2 regions of the Pseudomonas sp. 10S5 genome follow, and region 1 is predicted to be linked to the other one. Evidence: predicted binding sites of a transcription regulator. Region 1 holds the regulator's gene; the other holds the start of a gene.
What was found. The regulator FliA, encoded in region 1, starts transcription of late flagellar genes. The targets are predictions, from matches to a motif close to CTAAAGTTTNNNNNNNNNNNGCCGNTAA.
Positions count from the first base shown of each region.

Region 2: QN378_RS17030 (methyl-accepting chemotaxis protein) is a predicted target of FliA. The motif match lies at 2,515-2,542, and genes of this name have one in related genera.

Region 1 is NZ_JASJVL010000001.1:217,669-227,229, forward strand. Features, by position in the region: gene flhF (flagellar biosynthesis protein FlhF) at 1-682, shown strand, start outside; gene fleN (flagellar synthesis regulator FleN) at 793-1,626, shown strand; gene fliA (RNA polymerase sigma factor FliA) at 1,623-2,363, shown strand; gene QN378_RS01010 (chemotaxis response regulator CheY) at 2,620-2,994, shown strand; gene QN378_RS01015 (protein phosphatase CheZ) at 3,014-3,802, shown strand; gene QN378_RS01020 (chemotaxis protein CheA) at 3,834-6,044, shown strand; gene QN378_RS01025 (chemotaxis response regulator protein-glutamate methylesterase) at 6,096-7,235, shown strand; gene QN378_RS01030 (flagellar motor protein) at 7,235-7,975, shown strand; gene motD (flagellar motor protein MotD) at 7,986-8,873, shown strand; gene QN378_RS01040 (ParA family protein) at 8,919-9,561, shown strand, end outside.
Region 2 is NZ_JASJVL010000015.1:109,654-119,214, forward strand. Features, by position in the region: gene QN378_RS17025 (efflux RND transporter periplasmic adaptor subunit) at 1-334, opposite strand, end outside; gene QN378_RS17030 (methyl-accepting chemotaxis protein) at 431-2,407, opposite strand; gene QN378_RS17035 (LysR substrate-binding domain-containing protein) at 2,600-3,520, opposite strand; gene QN378_RS17040 (NorM family multidrug efflux MATE transporter) at 3,672-5,069, shown strand; gene QN378_RS17045 (bifunctional diguanylate cyclase/phosphodiesterase) at 5,094-6,776, opposite strand; gene rep (DNA helicase Rep) at 6,979-8,988, shown strand; gene QN378_RS17055 (xanthine phosphoribosyltransferase) at 9,035-9,561, shown strand, end outside.

The DNA.
Region 1 (9,561 bases):
AGAGCCGCTGGAAGAAGGTGGTGTGATCGCCATGGTAGGCCCGGCTGGTATGGGCAAGACCACGACCCTGGCGAAACTGGCCGCACGCTATGTTTTGAAATACGGTCCTCAGAACATTGCATTGGTGAGCATGGATAGCTACCGGATTGGTGCTCAGGAACAGCTTAAAACCCTGGGTCGGATCCTCAATGTGTCGGTGACTCATATTGACCCTGGCCAGTCGTTGGGCCAAGCGTTGGAACCACTATTGCGCAAGCGAGTGGTGTTGATTGATACCGCCGGCCTGCAAGCCAGCGATCCAGCCCTGCGTATGCAGCTGGAAAGTCTTGCGGGTCGGGGTATCAAAGCACGTAATTATCTGGTGTTAGCAACTACCAGTCAGAAGCAAGTTCTAACTGCTGCATACCATAGCTACAAACGCTGTGGGCTGGCGGGCTGCATCCTCACCAAGCTGGACGAAACTGCCAGTCTGGGAGAGGTGTTGAGTTTGGCGATAAGTCATGAGTTACCAGTGGCTTATCTCACGGATGGACCGCGTATACCGGACGACTTGCATTTGCCGCGTAGGCACCAGCTGGTCAGTCGTGCGGTCAGCGTGCAAATGCAGGAAGAACCAAGCGAAGAAGCTATGGCGGATATGTTCGCGGATCTTTATCACAGCCCGAACAAGCGGGTTGGGTAAGGCAAGACATTGGAATGTACCTGCATCAAGGGGCGCCGACGTTGTTCCTACAACGCAAGCGCAATCGTTGATGTGGCCTCGGTCTAAGCAAGTCAAGGTAAAGAACTAAAATGGGTAGCATGCATCCCGTACAGGTCATCGCAGTAACCGGCGGCAAGGGTGGCGTTGGCAAGACAAACGTTTCAGTGAATCTATCACTGGCGCTGGCAGAGCTTGGCCGCCGCGTCATGTTGCTGGACGCCGATTTAGGTCTGGCAAACGTCGATGTCTTGCTGGGTCTTACCCCCAAACGGACGCTGGCCGACGTGATTGAGGGGCGTTGCGAGCTGCGTGATGTGTTGCTCCAAGGTCCTGGCGGGATTCGTATCGTGCCAGCGGCTTCAGGCACTCAAAGCATGGTTCACCTGACGCCTGCGCAACACGCCGGGCTGATTCAGGCGTTCAGCGATATTGGCGACAACCTCGACGTACTAGTGATTGATACAGCAGCCGGTATTGGCGAGTCAGTGGTAAGTTTCGTGCGCGCAGCTCAAGAAGTGCTGCTAGTGGTGTGCGATGAGCCAACGTCTATTACTGACGCCTACGCATTGATCAAGCTGCTGAACCGCGACTACGGCATGAATCGGTTCCGAGTGTTGGCCAACATGGCACAAAGCCCTCAGGAAGGCCGCAATTTGTTCGCCAAGTTGACCAAGGTCACAGATCGCTTTCTCGACGTTGCCTTACAATACGTCGGCGCGGTGCCCTACGACGAGTGCGTACGCAAGGCCGTGCAAAAGCAACGGGCAGTTTACGAGGCTTTTCCACGTTCCAAATGCTCCTTGGCTTTCAAGGCCATCGCGCAGAAAGTCGATTCCTGGCCGTTGCCAGCCAATCCGCGTGGACATCTTGAGTTTTTCGTTGAACGGCTCGTACATCAGACGAGTGCAGGACCGGTCCTATGACAGCCAGCGGCTATCGCATGTACAGCAAGGCGTCCAAGGACTCCCAGTACGAGCTGATCGAGCGGTATGCGCCGCTGGTGAAACGTATCGCCTATCACTTGCTGGCCCGTTTGCCAGCCAGTGTACAAGTTGAAGACCTGATCCAGGCCGGCATGATTGGTTTGCTTGAAGTTTCGACCAAATATGACGCCACCAAAGGCGCAAGTTTCGAGACTTATGCCGGGATTCGTATCCGTGGCGCCATGCTCGATGAAGTGCGAAAGGGCGATTGGGCCCCGCGTTCAGTGCACCGCAATACGCGCATGGTCAGTGACGCGATTAGATCAATTGAAGCTAAAACAGGTCGTGACGCTAAAGATCACGAAGTTGCGGCCGAACTCCAATTGAGTCTTGATGATTATTACGGGATTTTGAACGATACCTTGGGCAGTCGATTGTTCAGTTTCGACGACCTTTTACAGGACGGCGAACACGAAGGGCTGCACGAGGATGGCGCAAGCGCTCAGCTTGAGCCATCACGCGATCTGGAGGATGAACGCTTCCAGGCCGCGTTAGCGGATGCCATAGCCAATTTGCCGGAGCGTGAGCGTCTGGTGTTGGCGCTGTACTACGACGAAGAGCTTAACCTCAAAGAAATTGGTGAGGTATTGGGGGTTAGCGAATCGCGGGTCAGTCAGTTACACAGCCAGTGCGCAGCTCGTTTGCGAGGGCGTTTGGGAGAATGGCGAGCGCGTTGATGGGCAAAGCGTGACCCCTATTGGTCGCGGATTGTCCGTAAGCCGGCTGTGCAAAGCGTTGCGTGCGAAGCATAAGACTAGGCGGAAGCCGGTCAGAAAGTCCCTTGGGCCTTTCTGTGCCGATTCCGGCGTGTTGATTTACCAAGCCCGTCGTCGTTTTCGTGCAGCCCAGGTGTGCTGTGCCGGTTTTGATTGAACAGCGTATTCAGGTGCTGAATGCGTTAAAGACTGCTTGGAGGTCGACTTGGACAAAAACATGAAAATCCTCATCGTTGATGACTTCTCAACGATGCGGCGGATCATTAAAAACTTGTTGCGTGACCTTGGGTTCACCAACACGGCAGAAGCGGACGACGGGACTACTGCGTTGCCGATGCTGCAAAGCGGTAACTTCGACTTTCTGGTGACTGACTGGAATATGCCTGGCATGTCCGGTATCGATTTGTTGCGCCACGTACGCGCAGATGATCGTCTCAAACACTTGCCAGTATTGATGGTGACGGCCGAGGCCAAACGTGACCAAATTATCGAAGCCGCTCAGGCTGGTGTTAATGGTTATGTGGTCAAGCCCTTCACGGCCCAAGTGCTGAAAGAAAAGATCGAAAAGATCTTCGAGCGCGTCAATAGCTGATGTCCGCCGCGGGGGCTCTATGGAGCACACAGATTCAACCGAGGCCGACTTCGAGTCGACCCTGAAGAAACATGCACACGAGTTGGTCGAAAGCCTTGAAAAAGGGCGCTTTGGCGACGCGGTACAAATTATTCACGAGCTAAACCAGACACGTGACCGGGGCCTGTATCAGGAAGTCGGCAAACTGACCCGTGAGCTGCACAATGCGATCGTCAATTTTCAAATTGACCCGAACATGCCGCAAGCCAAAGAAGTTTCTCAGATTACTGATGCTACTGATCGTCTGTCTTATGTGGTCCGGCTGACTGAAAATGCGGCTAACCGCACAATGGATCTGGTAGAAGAAAGCACGCCACTGATGAGCGGGCTGAGTACTGAAGCCAGTGCCTTGAGTGAGGATTGGGCGCGTTTTATGCGTCGCGAAGTCGGTGCCGAAGAGTTTCGCGAACTGGCTCGACGTGTCGAGGGTTTCTTGGCGCGTACCGAGAAAGACAGCCGCGAAGTCTCCGCCCACCTCAACGATATTTTGCTGGCTCAAGACTTCCAGGACCTCACCGGTCAGGTGATCAAGCGCGTTACGCAACTGGTTACGGAAGTGGAAAGCAACTTGCTCAAACTGGTGCTGATGGCCAGCCAAGTCGATCGCTTTGCAGGGATCGAACATGACCATCAATCGATCCGTACAGAACAAGATCAAGAAAAAAATCTGTCTCAGGGTGAAGGTCCGCAGATTCATGCCGATAAGCGTGAAGACGTTGTATCCGGTCAGGATGATGTTGACGATCTGCTATCCAGCCTGGGCTTCTAGGTCGATTGATTGAATTTTTAGGGAGCACCCAATGAGCTTCGGCGCCGATGAAGAGATCCTTCAGGATTTTCTGGTAGAGGCCGGCGAAATTCTCGAGCAATTGTCCGAGCAACTGGTCGAGCTGGAAAGCCGTCCTGATGATGCGGAGTTGCTCAATGCGATTTTTCGCGGTTTTCACACTGTAAAAGGGGGCGCCGGCTTCCTCCAACTCCATGAGTTGGTGGAGTGCTGCCACATCGCCGAGAACGTCTTCGATATCCTGCGTAAGGGCGAGCGTCGCGTCGACTCGGAATTGATGGACGTAGTTTTGGAGGCGTTGGATGCAGTCAACGCGATGTTCACCGAAGTGCGTGAACGTACCGATGTGACCCCGGCCACTCCAGAATTGCTCGCCGCATTGGCACGTCTGGCTGAGCCGGTCGCCAAAGCAAGTATTGCCGCCGTGCCAGTCAGTGTTGAGCCGACACCGGCCGACACCCCTGTGGACATCACCGATACCGAATTCGAACAATTGCTCGATTCGCTCAATGCGGTCAAAGCGCAAGCGGAAGCCTCGGCATCAGTTCCAACAGTGGCGGTTCCGGTCGCAGCGTATGCCGGTGGTTCTGCTGCCAGCGACGAGATCAGCGACGCTGAATTTGATTCGCTGCTCGATCAGTTGCATGGCAAAGGCAAGTTTGCCGCCGATGCAAAACCTATCACGCCTGTGGCTATGGTCGCCGCCCCCGTTAGCAATGACATAAGCGACGACGAGTTCGAAGCGTTGCTCGATCAGTTGCATGGCAAGGGGGCGTTCGCTGCAGATGCACTGGCAGTCACGGCACCGGCAGCCGTCGCTGCGCCAAACAAAGCGCCCGGTGGCGATCAGATTTCCGATCACGAATTCGAGTCACTGCTGGACGAGCTGCATGGCAAGGGCAAGTTCGAGCCTGAAGCGGTCGCGAAGATCGCCGCATCGACGCCCGCCGCTGCCCCCGTGCCCGTCGCTGCTCCTGTCGCGCATGTGCCCGAGCCTGTCAGGGCAGTCGCTGCCCCGGCCAAAGCCGCGCCGGAAAAACCTGCAGCCTCTGAAGCTGAAACCACCGTGCGAGTCGATACCGCACGCCTCGACGAAATCATGAACATGGTGGGCGAGCTGGTATTGGTGCGTAACCGCTTGGTTCGTTTGGGCCTCAATAGTGGCGATGAAGCCATGTCCAAGGCAGTGTCGAACCTGGACGTGGTTACCGCAGATTTGCAGACCGCGGTGATGAAAACGCGGATGCAGCCGATCAAAAAAGTTTTCGGACGCTTCCCGCGGTTGGTCCGAGATCTTGCGCGTCAGTTGAAGAAAGAAATCAACCTGGAACTGGTGGGCGAAGAAACCGATCTGGACAAGAACCTGGTTGAGGCGCTTGCAGACCCGTTGGTCCACTTGGTGCGCAACGCGGTCGATCATGGTATCGAGTCCCCGGAGGAGCGAGAGGCGTCGGGCAAGGCGCGTTGCGGTCGCGTGATTCTTTCGGCGGAACAAGAAGGCGACCATATCCTGCTGTCGATTTCCGATGACGGCAAAGGTATGGACCCTGGTGTTTTGCGTGCCATCGCCGTGAAGCGTGGCGTGATGGACAAAGATGCCGCTGACCGCTTGAGCGACACCGACTGCTACAACTTGATTTTCGCGCCGGGTTTTTCGACCAAAACCGAGATTTCCGACGTGTCAGGGCGTGGTGTGGGCATGGACGTGGTGAAAACCAAAATCGCCCAGCTCAATGGTTCGATCAATATCTACTCGACCAAGGGCCAAGGTTCGAAAATCGTCATCAAGGTGCCGTTGACCTTGGCGATTATGCCGACCCTGATGGTGATGTTGGGCAACCAGGCATTCGCTTTTCCATTGGTCAACGTCAACGAGATTTTCCATCTCGACTTGTCGCGAACCAATGTCGTCGATGGCCAGGAAGTGGTCATCGTTCGTGAAAAAGCCTTGCCGTTGTTCTACCTCAAACGCTGGCTCGTCGCTTCGGCTGCCCATGAAGAACAACGGGAAGGTCATGTCGTGATTCTCTCCGTGGGTACTCAGCGCATCGGCTTCGTTGTCGATCAGCTGGTGGGCCAGGAGGAAGTGGTGATCAAGCCGCTGGGCAAAATGCTACAGGGAACGCCGGGCATGTCGGGCGCCACCATTACCGGTGATGGGCGGATTGCCTTGATTCTCGATGTACCGAGCATGCTCAAGCGCTACGCCGCTCGGCGTATTTGATTCTGGGTTTGCGGGTGGTGATAAACGCCCGCAATACCCTACGGAGTGTTTATGGTAGTTAAAGTGCTTGTGGTGGACGATTCTGGTTTTTTCCGCCGCCGCGTCTCGGAAATTCTTTCTGCTGATCCCAATATTCAGGTTGTCGGTACTGCAACTAACGGCAAGGAAGCAATCGAACAAGCGCTGGTTCTCAAGCCTGACGTGATAACCATGGACTACGAGATGCCAATGATGGACGGCATCACGGCCGTGCGACACATCATGCAGCGCATTCCGACACCAGTCCTGATGTTTTCCTCGCTGACCCATGAGGGCGCTCGCGTCACCCTGGACGCGCTGGATGCGGGTGCGGTTGACTTTCTGCCAAAGAACTTCGAAGACATCTCGCGCAATCCAGAGAAGGTCAAACAACTGCTGTGCGAAAAGATCCACACTCTGTCGCGCAGTCGGTTTAATGGCTATAGCTCACCGACCCCGCCAACCGCTGGGTCGGCTGTTTCATCGTCGTCCGGCTCAACCTCAACGGCCAGCGGTTTCAGTAACGCATCCGCTGCCCCTCGTAGCGTGCAGGCTAGGGCGGTAACTCCTCATACGCCTGCGGCTCATTATTCACCTGCCCCCAAGCGCAAAGCCTACAAGTTGGTGGCCATTGGTACGTCAACCGGTGGTCCCGTGGCGTTGCAGCGTGTGCTGACGCAATTGCCGGCGAACTTCCCGGCACCGATCGTATTGATTCAACACATGCCCGCAGCATTCACCAAGGCGTTTGCCGAGCGTTTAGACAAGCTGTGCCAGATCAGCGTGAAAGAAGCTGAAGACGGGGATATTTTGCGCCCTGGGCTGGCTTTATTAGCGCCTGGTGGCAAGCAGATGATGATTGATGGCCGTGGCGCGGTAAAGATTCTGCCCGGCGATGAGCGTCTGAACTACAAGCCGTGTGTCGATATCACCTTCGGTTCTGCAGCCAAATCCTACGGAGACAAAGTGCTGGCGGTGGTCCTCACGGGTATGGGCGCTGACGGTCGTGAAGGCGCTCGGCTGCTCAAGCAAGGTGGTAGCCATATCTGGGCGCAGGACGAGGCGAGTTGTGTGATTTATGGCATGCCAATGGCCATCGTCAAAGCTAACCTCGCCGATGCGGTGTACGGTTTGGATGAAATTGGCAAGCACCTCGTTGAGGCGTGCATCTGATGGATGTACTGAGTCTTATTGGTCTCATCCTTGCTTTTGTCGCGATCATCGGCGGTAACTTCCTCGAAGGCGGCCACCTGAGTGCATTGCTCAACGGTCCAGCAGCCCTGATTGTGTTAGGCGGCACCATGGCAGCGGCACTGTTGCAGGCGCCAATGAGTGCGTTCATGCGCGCAATCCAAATTGTCGGCTGGATTCTGTTTCCGCCACGGATTGATTTATCTGGCGGTATTGATCGCGTCGTCAACTGGAGCCTGACCGCACGCAAGGAAGGCTTGCTGGGGCTGGAATCCATCGCCGACTCAGAGCCGGATCAGTACGCGCGCAAAGGCCTGCAGTTGCTGGTTGACGGTGCTGAGCCCGAAGCGATCCGGAGCATTCTGGAGGTGGATTTCATCACTCAGGAAACCCGTGATATCCAGGCCGCCAAGGTATTTGAAAGTATGGGCGGCTACGCGCCGACCATCGGCATTATTGGCGCGGTTATGGGCCTGATCCATGTGATGGGTAACTTGGCTGATCCAAGCCAATTGGGTAACGGTATTGCAGTGGCCTTCGTCGCCACGATTTACGGCGTGGCCTCGGCCAACTTGATCCTTCTACCGGTTGCCAACAAGCTTAAAGCGATTGCTATTCGCCAGTCACGGTACCGTGAAATGTTGCTTGAAGGCATTTTGTCTATTGCCGAAGGTGAAAACCCGCGTTCGATCGAATTGAAGCTGCAAGGCTTCATGGAGTGATGGATTAGCCATGGCCCGTCGGCGTCGAGTTGAAGAGCACGATAATCATGAACGTTGGCTGGTGTCCTACGCGGACTTCATCACCTTGCTGTTTGCGTTTTTTGTGGTCATGTATTCGATATCTTCACTTAACGAAGGCAAATACAAGGTGCTGTCACAGGCGCTAATCGGCGCATTTAATGAGCCTGATCGCAGCCTCAAGCCAATTCCTGTTGGCGACCAAAAACCACTGACGATCACGCCCTCCTTGCCACTGATCAAAGACAGCGAGGAGGTCGACGCCGGCCTTGCTCAGAGTTCTATTACACCCTTGCAAACCATTGCCAACGACGTGCGCGACGGTTTTGGTGACCTGATCAAATCAAATCAGATGACCGTCAGGGGCAACGAGTTGTGGATCGAGATCGAGCTCAATTCCAGTATGTTGTTCGGCAGCGGTGATGCGATGCCCAGTGACGCAGCGTTCAATATCATCGAAAAAGTTGCGAAGATCATCAGCCCGTTTGACAACCCGATACATGTCGAAGGCTTCACCGATGACCAGCCGATCCGAACCGCTCAGTACCCAACGAACTGGGAGTTGTCGTCCGCCCGAGCAGCTAGCATCGTTCGCATGCTGGCGATTGACGGGATCAATCCGGCTCGTATGGCTTCGGTCGGCTACGGAGAGTTTCAGCCGGTGGCGTCCAACACCACCGCTGAAGGACGTGCCCACAATCGTCGGGTGGTTTTGGTTATTTCCCGCAATCTGGAAGTTCGTCGCAGCCTCACCGGCTCTGGCAGCGCCAATGCCAAGCCCGACGCGGCACTGAGGCGTGCTGGCACACAAACTGCAAAGCCCCGAATAACACCGCCGGTACGCGCGAACGCCGTCAATTCTCCGCCGCCCGCCTTATAGTCAATTCTCGGTAGGGTCAATGGAATGCCGGGAGGAAAAAGCACCATGAGAGTTTGGGCAGTAGCCAATCAAAAGGGTGGCGTCGGTAAGACCACTTCTTCAATCGCTTTAGCGGGTTTACTGGCTGAGGCGGGTAAGCGCGTGGTTGTTGTAGATCTTGATCCCCATGGCTCCATGACCAGCTACTTCGGACACAATCCGGACACGCTCGAGCACAGTGCTTACGATCTGTTTTTACACAAGGGGTTGGTGCCGGACGGCTTGCCCGGTCAACTGCTGCTACCTACCAGCGATAACAATATCTCATTGATGCCGTCGAGCACTGCCCTAGCGGTGCTTGAACGCCAATCACCGGGCCAAAGTGGTTTGGGCCTGGTGATCGCCAAAAGCTTGGCGCAACTCTGGCAAGATTTTGATTACGCGATCATCGATAGTCCGCCGCTGCTGGGTGTGTTGATGGTCAATGCTCTTGCGGCCAGTCAGCAATTAGTGATTCCAGTGCAAACCGAGTTCCTCGCCGTTAAAGGCTTGGAGCGGATGGTTAACACCTTGGCAATGATTAACCGATCACGCAAAGTCGCGCTGCCTTACACCATCGTCCCGACATTGTTTGATCGCCGCACTCAGGCGTCCATGGGCACGCTAAAAGTGCTGCGCGACAGCTACCCGGAACATATCTGGAAAGCCT
Region 2 (9,561 bases), on a different contig from region 1:
TGTTATGAGCCAGCTCTTCGCCGGCACCGCGGATCGCCGCCTGCGCGGCATTCAGCTGCGCCTGATAGGCCGAGCAATCGAAGCGCGCCAGCGTGTCGCCTTTATTGAAGGACTCACCGTCACTGAACGGCAAGTCGACGATTCGCCCGGAAAGCTCACTGGCCAGCATCGCTTGGTCACGGGCTCGCAACATGCCACGGGCTTCACTCGCGCTCGCAGACGCAACCTCGGGGTTTACGGGTTCCGCAAGCGGATCGTCTGGAAAAGGCGTTTGAGCCTGAGCCAGGAACGCGAAACAGGTCAGTCCATAAGCCCATCCACGAAAACGCTGCATTACCATAACTCCTCGACGATTCGCGGCATTCTACGACAGAAGGGAAAATCAAAGAGCCATCATCTAAACCGGGTGCTAAAAATGCATGATTTCAACTCACCGAAACCGATTCACTTCCTTACGCAACTCCGCCGCTAGCTGATCCAGCTCCTTGGCTGTAACTGCAAGGTTCGATACCACTTGGCGTTGCTCACTGTTGGCAAGAGCGATGCTTTGCAAGTTGCTACTGAGCAGGGTCGCCGTGCTGCTTTGTTCTTGAGTGGCAGTGGTGATGGCGGCAAATTGCTCACCGGCAGAACGACTTTGCTCATCAATCCGCGCCAGTGCGGCGGCAACGTTGGCGTTACGTGACAGGCCTTCCTGCATCAGTGCATTACCCTGCTGCATGGTGCTAATGGCGTTGCCGGTTTCGAGTTGGATGCTGGCGATCATGCCCGTGATTTCATCGGTGGCTTTACGGGTGCGCGACGCCAAGTTGCGTACCTCATCAGCGACCACCGCAAAACCACGGCCCTGCTCACCCGCGCGGGCAGCCTCAATCGCAGCGTTGAGCGCCAGCAAATTGGTCTGCTCGGCAATCGAGGTAATTACACCAACAATGCCACCAATCTCCTGCGAGCGCTGGCCTAGGGTATTGATCACGGTGGCGGTGCCTTCCAGCGACGTTGCAATCTGCTGCAGCGCCGTCGAAGCCTCGTCCATGGAGGTTCGGCCAATGCGCGTCTGTTGGGCGTTTTCCTGCGCCAGGCGCTCGGTGTTACCCATGTTGTCGGCGATGTTCAACGAAGTGGCGCTAAACTCTTCAACCGCACCTGCCATGCTGGTGATTTCGCCGGACTGCTGCTCCATCCCTTCGTAGGCGCCACCCGACAAACCAGACAGCGCTTGAGCGCGGCCACTGACCTCCTGAGCAGCAATGCGAATGTGCGAGACCATGTTTGATAACGCTTCACCCATTTGGTTGAAGCTGCTAGCCAATTGACCAATTTCGTCGTGGCTGGATACGTTTAGTCGAGCGCTCAGGTCACCTGCACCCAAGGCCTCAGCCTGGCGAACGAGGTCCGACAGCGGCTGCAGTTTACGGCGCAACAACCAAATGGCCGCACAGACTGCGATCAACATGGCCAGCAGACTGCCAATGGCCAACTGCGTACCAACGTTCCACGTCACGGCGTTGATTTCCGCTTCTGGCATGCTTGCAAACACCGTCCACGGCCCCCCGGCAAACGGCGCAGCAACGGTATAAAACTCCTGATCATTGTTCACCCAAAACTGGCCCAAACCAGGATGGTTGATAATGTCGGCCAAACTCTCCATCGCCTGATTCAAATCTTTGACTCCAGCTGGAGCAACCAGCCAGTGACTTTGCTCATCAAGCAGCGCCAGCGAACCGGTGTTTCCAATGCGGAAATTTTTCAGGTTTTCAAATTGAGTGTTTTGCGCGTCGGTGTAGTCAAAACCGACGAACAGGGCGGCGATGATCTTGCCGCTGCTGTCGCGCACCGGGGTGTACTGCGTCACGTAATAGCGGTCGAACAATAAAGCTCGACCCACGTAACCCTGGCCCGCCATCAAACGCTCATACGCGGAGCTTTTGTGGTCAAGCAATGTGCCAATAGCTCGCGTGCCGTCCTGCTTGCTCAGCGACGTGCTAATGCGAATAAAATCGTCGCCGCTGCGCACAAAAATGGTCGCTACACCGGCGGTCATTTGCTTGAAGTTATCAACTTCGGTGAAGTCATTGTTCAGTACCCTATCACCCGACACCAAACCCGGCGTTTGTATGCCGGCAACGGCCACTGAGTTTTCTGGGTGCAGGCTTAATCCACCGGCGAAACGTTTCTCAAAAAGCCCGCTCAATCGAAGCGTGCTTTCGCGCAGGCTGCTATGAAATGTATTCAGCTGATCAGCAAGCAAGCGAGCTTCGCTGGCCATGTGCTCTTCACGAATTACCAAGTTAGCTTTGTGCAGTGAGCGCAGAGCAAATACCGTACTACCGGTAATGACCACAGCCAAAATTACCGCCAAGGCGACGCCCAACTGCGTGGCGATACGGGCACGAGGTTCGGACATGGAAGCTCTTGGCTGGCAACGGCAGCGTTTTAATTCCAAACGGCTACCCAGCAAAATTTCGATGAAGGGCACTTGATCTTTTTTTAACGAATTGCCCTGAATACAGGGATTCGGCCGCTGCAAAGAATACTTGAATACAGCGCTAGGCCACAAAGCCGCAGTGGCACAGCCCCCTAGGGCAATGACAGCGGTTTAATTCAATATTTCTACCGTAGGCAGATCCATTGCCCGCACTTCACCCTGAAGAAAGTCGCTGAGCCGACGCAAGCGCTCGGCGCCCGGCCGCGTCTTTGGCCACACCAGATAATAGTTTTCACCGCTGACCACTGCGGTGCGCCACGGCAAACTGAGACGACCCTGCGCGACGTCCTCGGCAACCATCAGCAAATCGCCCATGGACACACCATAACCACGAGCGGCGGCAATCATGCCCAACTCAAGGGTGTCGAAGAGTTGGCCACCCTTAAGTGAAACCTTATCCAACAAGTCCATTCGCTCAAGCCAGCTTCGCCAATCCCGACGGTCCGGCGTTGGGTGCAGCAGCTCTGCGGCGGCTAAACGGTCGACATCCCACGGTTGATCCTCAAGCAATGTCGGGGCGCCAACGGGAATCAGCAATTCGGGAAAAAGATAGGTGGCTTCCCAGTCCGGTGGAAAGTTTCCGCGGCTGAGTAACACCGCGCAGTCGAATGGCTCTTGAGTGAAGTCGACACTCTCGATGTCCATCCAGGCACTGGTCAGCTGCACTTCATTGCCGACCTGCAGGTGACGAAAACGGCTCAAGCGCGCCAGCAACCAGCGCATTGTCAAGGTGGAGGGTGCTTTCATGCGTAGCACGCCATCCTCTGCACGCAAAGTGCTGCACGCCCGCTCCAATGCGGAAAAACCTTCACGTACACCCGGTAATAATAGGCGCGCCGCTTCGGTCAATTGCACGTTACGGCCATTGCGCTGAAACAAGCGGCAGGCAAAATGCTCTTCAAGAGTGCGGATATGACGGCTCACCGCGCTTTGGGTGATCGACAATTCTTCAGCCGCCCTCGTAAACGAACTGTGTCGGGCAGCGACCTCAAAGGCACGAAGTGCATAAAGCGGGGGCAAAATACGCGGCATACAGCGCTTCCTGTTGCGATGTCCGACCACTCTACCTGAACTCGATTCAGATGAGTTTTACTCATGCAACGCATCGGATTTATCCCTTTGTGCCAGCGTGCATAACTGTCGAGAATCAGTCGCTCAAAGATCCCCCGAAAACTGAGCCCCCATGCAACCCGTCGCCAACAAAGCCCCCTGGATAAACGAGCTCAGGATCATCCTGCGGCTGGCCGGGCCGCTGATCGCGTCGCAGATGGCGCACATGCTGATGGTCTTTACCGACACCGTAATGATGGGCCATCTGGGGCCAGACGCGCTGGCGGGCGGTGGACTGGGGGTAGCCAGCTATAACCTGATCGCATTCTTCTGTGTCGGCGTAATTGCCGCCGTCGGCACGTTGGTCGCAATACGTCACGGGGCTGGCGATATTGAGGGCGTCACCCGCCTGACTCAGAACGGATTATGGCTGGCATGGGGCATGGCATTGATCGCGGCAACGCTGCTGTGGAACCTCCAGCCGATCCTGCTCAGGCTCGGCCAGAACGAGGCGAACGTGCACACGGCCGGTGAATTTATGGTCACCCTACCGTTCGCGCTACCCGGTCTGTTGAGCTTTATGGTCTTGCGTGGGTTCACCAGTGCGCTGGGCAGTGCGGGTTCAGTCATGGTCATTAGCATCGGTGGGGTGGTGGTCAATTTTGGCCTTAACTATGCTCTGATCCACGGGCTGTTTGGTTTGCCGCATTTGGGGCTGATGGGTATTGGTTTAGTGACGGCGCTGGTTGCGAATGGCATGGCGTTACTGTTGGCGCTGCATATTCGCCGGCACCCGGCCTACGCCCGCTACCCCCTTCGCCAAGGCTTGATGCGCCCGTCTCTTCACTATTTGAAAGAGCTGTGGCGTCTTGGCTTACCCATCGGCGGTACGTATGCCGTTGAGATCGGTCTGTTCACTTTTGCTGCATTTTGCATGGGCGCCATGGGCCGCTCACAAATGGCCGCGCACCAGATCGCCCTGCAATCAGTGTCGATGGCCTTCATGATCCCGGTCGGAATTTCTTACGCGATGACCATGCGAATCGGTTCCCATTATGGCGCGGGAAATCTTCAGCAAGCGCGGTTAGCGGGGCGTGTGGGCATTGCGTTCGGCTCGCTGATGATGCTTGGCTTCGGGCTGCTGTTCTGGCTGGCACCGCGCTTTGTGGTGGGCCTTTTTCTGGATTCCGACGCTCCAGCTAACCATGACGTAATCGAACTCGCCGTGAGGTTATTGGCTATCGCCGCGTGGTTCGAATTGTTCGACGGTGCCCAAACATTAGCCATGGGCGCAATTCGTGGCTTCAAAGACGCCAAAACCACCTTTCTGATCGGCCTCGCCAGTTATTGGTTGGTCGGTGCGCCGGCGGCGTGGACCTTTGGCTTTTACGCCAACGGCGGCGCCATCGGGGTCTGGTGGGGGTTGGCGCTGGGGTTGGCGTGCGCAGCACTGGCGCTGATCGTGGCGTTCGAACGGAAAACCTCACGCCTGCTGCGGCAAGCGCCGGTGGGCAAGACGGTTTTGGCATAAACCCGAATGTGAAGCCAACGGACACTAGTTGTTAGATAGATGCTTGGCGTGTCCGACGTCTTCGCGTTGACCAAACGTTAAATACTCCACCAGCGAGTCCAGCGGCAACGGTTTGCTGATGAGGTATCCCTGAACCTGATCGCAACCAAAGCCGCGCAGCAACTCCAATTGCTCGGCGGTTTCAACTCCTTCGGCCACCACTTCAAGGTTGAGGTTGTGCGCGAGGTTGATCATGGCGTGAACCAGTTTTCGGTTCTCTTCGCGCAGCTCCATGCCGCCCACGAAGCTTTTGTCGACCTTGAGCAACGCAATCGGCAAGCTATTGAGGTGCACGAATGACGAGAAGCCGGTGCCGAAATCGTCCAGCGAGAAGCGCACCCCCAAGCGGCCCAGCGCATCCATGGTCTGCTTGACCAGATCACTGCGGCGCATGACCGCCGTTTCGGTCAGCTCAAACTCTAACCAGCGCGCATCGACGCCACGTTCGGCAATCAAGCGGCTCAACGTCGATAGCAGCTGGCTATCCTGGAATTGGCGGAACGACAAATTGACTGCCATGTGCAGCGGCGGCAACCCGCGCTCACGAAGGTCTTGCATGTCGCGCAGCGCGCGGGAAATGACCCAATATCCGAGAGGTACGATTAGCCCGCTTTGCTCCGCCAACGGCACGAACTCGCTGGGTGCGAGCAATCCGCGCTCGGCGTGACGCCACCGCACCAACGCTTCAAGGCCCACGATGCGACCTTCTTCCAGGGATAAACGTGGCTGGTAGTGCAACTCCAACTCATCACGGCGTAAGGCACGGCGCAGCTCTGTTTCCAGATCCGCCAGGCTGCGCGCATTGCGATTGATCCGTTCATTGAAGATATGAAAGGTACAACCCTGAGTACTTTTCGCCTGCTGCATCGCGATGTGCGCGTGCCACATCAACGGATCAGCACCCGCTTGAGCGCGAGCGTGCGCAATCCCTAGGCTGCAACCGATCAATAGGCTTTCGCCGTCAACCCAATAAGCTTCAGACATAGCGTCAGTGATGCGTTCGGCCATCCATCCAGCGCGTTGCGGCGCACGGCGGGTGTCGATCAACAAAGCGAATTCATCGCTGCCCAGTCGTGCCAGTTGATCGCCGGCTTCCAGCTGACTTTTAAGTCGCGAGACCACTTGCAGGATCAATCGGTCGCCCGCCTGATGGCCCAGGGCGTCATTGGCGTGGCGAAAGTTGTCTAAGTCGAGGTGCCCGAGTGCCAAGCCACGTCCGTCATTTTCGGCGAGACGGGCAGTCAATAAGGTTTGAAAACCCTGTCGATTGGCGATGCCTGTTAGCGGGTCCTGCTCGGCCAGACGCTGTAACGTATTTTCCAGCACACTGCGTTCGCGTACATGCCGCAGACACCGTCGAACCGTGTCCGCATTCAGCGCCTCAAGAACCAACCAATCACTGACATCGATTGGCGGCTCTGTCGGCTCGTGCTCGAACAACATCACCACTGGCAACTTACAACGACCCGGTGCAGGTTGTAATTGAGGTGGAGTTAGCAGCACTGCATTGAGTTCGTCATCGAATAGACCGCTGACGTCTTCCCAGTTCGGCGCGCAGACCAGCGTCACCGTGCTTCCCAAAGGAACCAGACATTCGCGCAATATTTTCGGCCATTGTGCCTCTTGGGCCAACAGCAGCAAATGCAAAGGTTGGACAGGCGTCGACAAACTAGCTCCCTAGACTCACCAAAATTCGTGGGTGATACGGCTCAAAAGTCCGAAGATGAGCTCAATTCAAAGCGCATCCTGCGCGAAAGTATCAAAACGGGCAAATTTAGATCGAGTGCTGCGTCACAGTGTCGGACGATGACGGCACGAAGGCTTGATCCTGCTAAAATGACCGGCCATTTCTTGAGCAATATTTTCTATCATGTCCCGACTCAATCCCCGGCAACAAGAAGCCGTGAACTATGTCGGCGGCCCTCTTTTGGTGCTCGCCGGTGCTGGCTCCGGCAAGACTAGTGTGATAACTCGCAAGATCGCCCATTTGATCCAGAATTGCGGCATTCGGGCGCAGTACATCGTCGCCATGACCTTTACTAACAAAGCGGCCCGCGAGATGAAAGAGCGGGTCGGCACGCTGCTAAAAGGCGGTGAAGGTCGCGGCTTGACGGTGTCGACGTTCCACAATTTGGGCTTGAACATCATCCGCAAGGAACATGCACGGTTGGGCTATAAACCCGGCTTCTCGATTTTCGACGAGACCGACGTCAAATCGCTGATGACCGACATCATGCAAAAGGAATATTCGGGCGACGATGGCGTCGACGAAATCAAGAATATGATTGGCTCGTGGAAAAACGACTTGATCATGCCCGCCCAGGCCCTGGAAAACGCGAGAAACCCAAAGGAACAAACCGCAGCCATCGTTTACACCCACTATCAGCGCACGCTCAAAGCTTACAACGCGGTGGATTTTGACGATCTGATTCTGGTACCGGTGAAGTTGTTTCAGGAACACGCCGACATTCTCGAAAAGTGGCAGAACAAGGTCCGCTACCTGCTGGTGGACGAATACCAGGACACCAACGCCAGTCAATACCTGCTTGTAAAACTGCTGATCGGCACCCGGCATCAGTTCACTGTGGTAGGCGACGATGACCAGTCCATCTACGCCTGGCGTGGCGCCCGGCCAGAAAACCTGATGTTGCTGAAGGACGATTATCCGTCGCTAAAAGTGGTCATGCTCGAGCAGAACTACCGCTCTACCAGCCGCATCCTACGGTGTGCCAACGTGCTGATCTCGAACAACCCTCATGCATTTGAAAAGCAGCTGTGGAGCGACATGGGCCATGGCGACGAGATTCGGGTGATCCGCTGCCGCAACGAAGACGCCGAAGCCGAACGCGTCGCCGTTGAACTGCTCACCCTGCACCTGCGCACCGACCGTCCTTACAGCGATTTCGCCATTCTTTACCGCGGTAACTATCAAGCCAAGCTGATCGAACTGAAGTTGCAGCATCACCAGATTCCTTATCGTCTTTCGGGCGGCAACAGTTTCTTCGGGCGTCAGGAAGTGAAAGACCTGATGGCTTATTTTCGATTGCTGGTGAACCCCGATGACGACAACGCCTTCTTGCGCGTGATCAATGTGCCGCGCAGGGAAATCGGGTCAACTACCCTGGAAAAGCTCGGCAATTACGCCACTGAACGCAAAGTGTCGATGTACGCCGCCACCGATGAGATTGGTCTGGGCGTGCATTTGGATAGCCGCTATACCGACCGCCTGCAACGCTTCAAGCGCTGGATGGACAGCGTGCGTCAGCAGTGCGCACAAAACGATCCCATCGCTGCATTACGCAGCATGGTCATGGACATCGACTACGAAAATTGGCTGCGGCAGAACAGCTCCAGCGAAAAGGCCGCCGATTACCGAATGGGGAACGTTTGGTTCTTGATCGAAGCGCTGAAGAACACGCTGGAAAAAGACGAAGAAGGCGGGATGACCATCGAGGAAGCCATTGGCAAGCTGGTCTTGCGCGACATGCTCGAACGTCAGCAGGAAGAAGAGGACAACGCCGAGGGCGTGCAAATGATGACGTTGCACGCGTCCAAGGGTCTGGAGTTTCCTTACGTATTCATCATGGGCATGGAAGAAGAAATTCTGCCGCACCGCTCAAGTATCGAAGCCGATACCGTCGAGGAAGAGCGGCGTTTGGCGTATGTCGGAATTACCCGGGCGCGTGAAACGCTGGCGTTTACCTTTGCAGCCAAGCGCAAGCAGTACGGCGAAATCATCGACTGCGCGCCCAGCCGTTTTCTGGATGAGTTACCGCCAGACGACCTCGCCTGGGAAGGCAACGATGACACGCCCGTCGAAGTAAAAGCCGTTCGCGGCAACACCGCACTGGCCGACATTCGCGCCATGCTCAAACGCTAATTTTTGTTCATTTATTGCGCACATTTGCGCCGCTTGAGGAATCATCGTGGAAGCACTGCATCAGAAAATTCGTGAAGAGGGCATTGTCCTTTCAGACCAAGTGTTGAAAGTCGATGCGTTCCTTAACCACCAGATCGACCCGGCGTTGATGCAGCTGATAGGCAATGAATTCGCCACGCTATTTGCTGACTCGGGCATCACCAAAATCGTCACCATCGAGGCGTCGGGCATCGCTCCCGCAATCATGACAGGCCTGAAATTGGGCGTGCCGGTGATTTTCGCCCGCAAGCATCAGTCCCTGACCCTGACGGAAAACCTGCTGTCGGCAACGGTGTACTCATTCACCAAGCAAGTCGAAAGCACCGTCGCCATTTCACCCAGACACCTCACCAGCAGTGATCGGGTACTGATCATTGATGACTTTTTGGCCAACGGCAAAGCCTCGCAAGCGCTGATTTCAATCATCAAACAAGCGGGCGCCAGCGTAGTGGGTGTCGGTATCGTGATCGAAAAATCGTTCCAAGGTGGCCGGGCGGAACTGGATGCGCAGGGTTACCGCGTCGAGTCATTGGC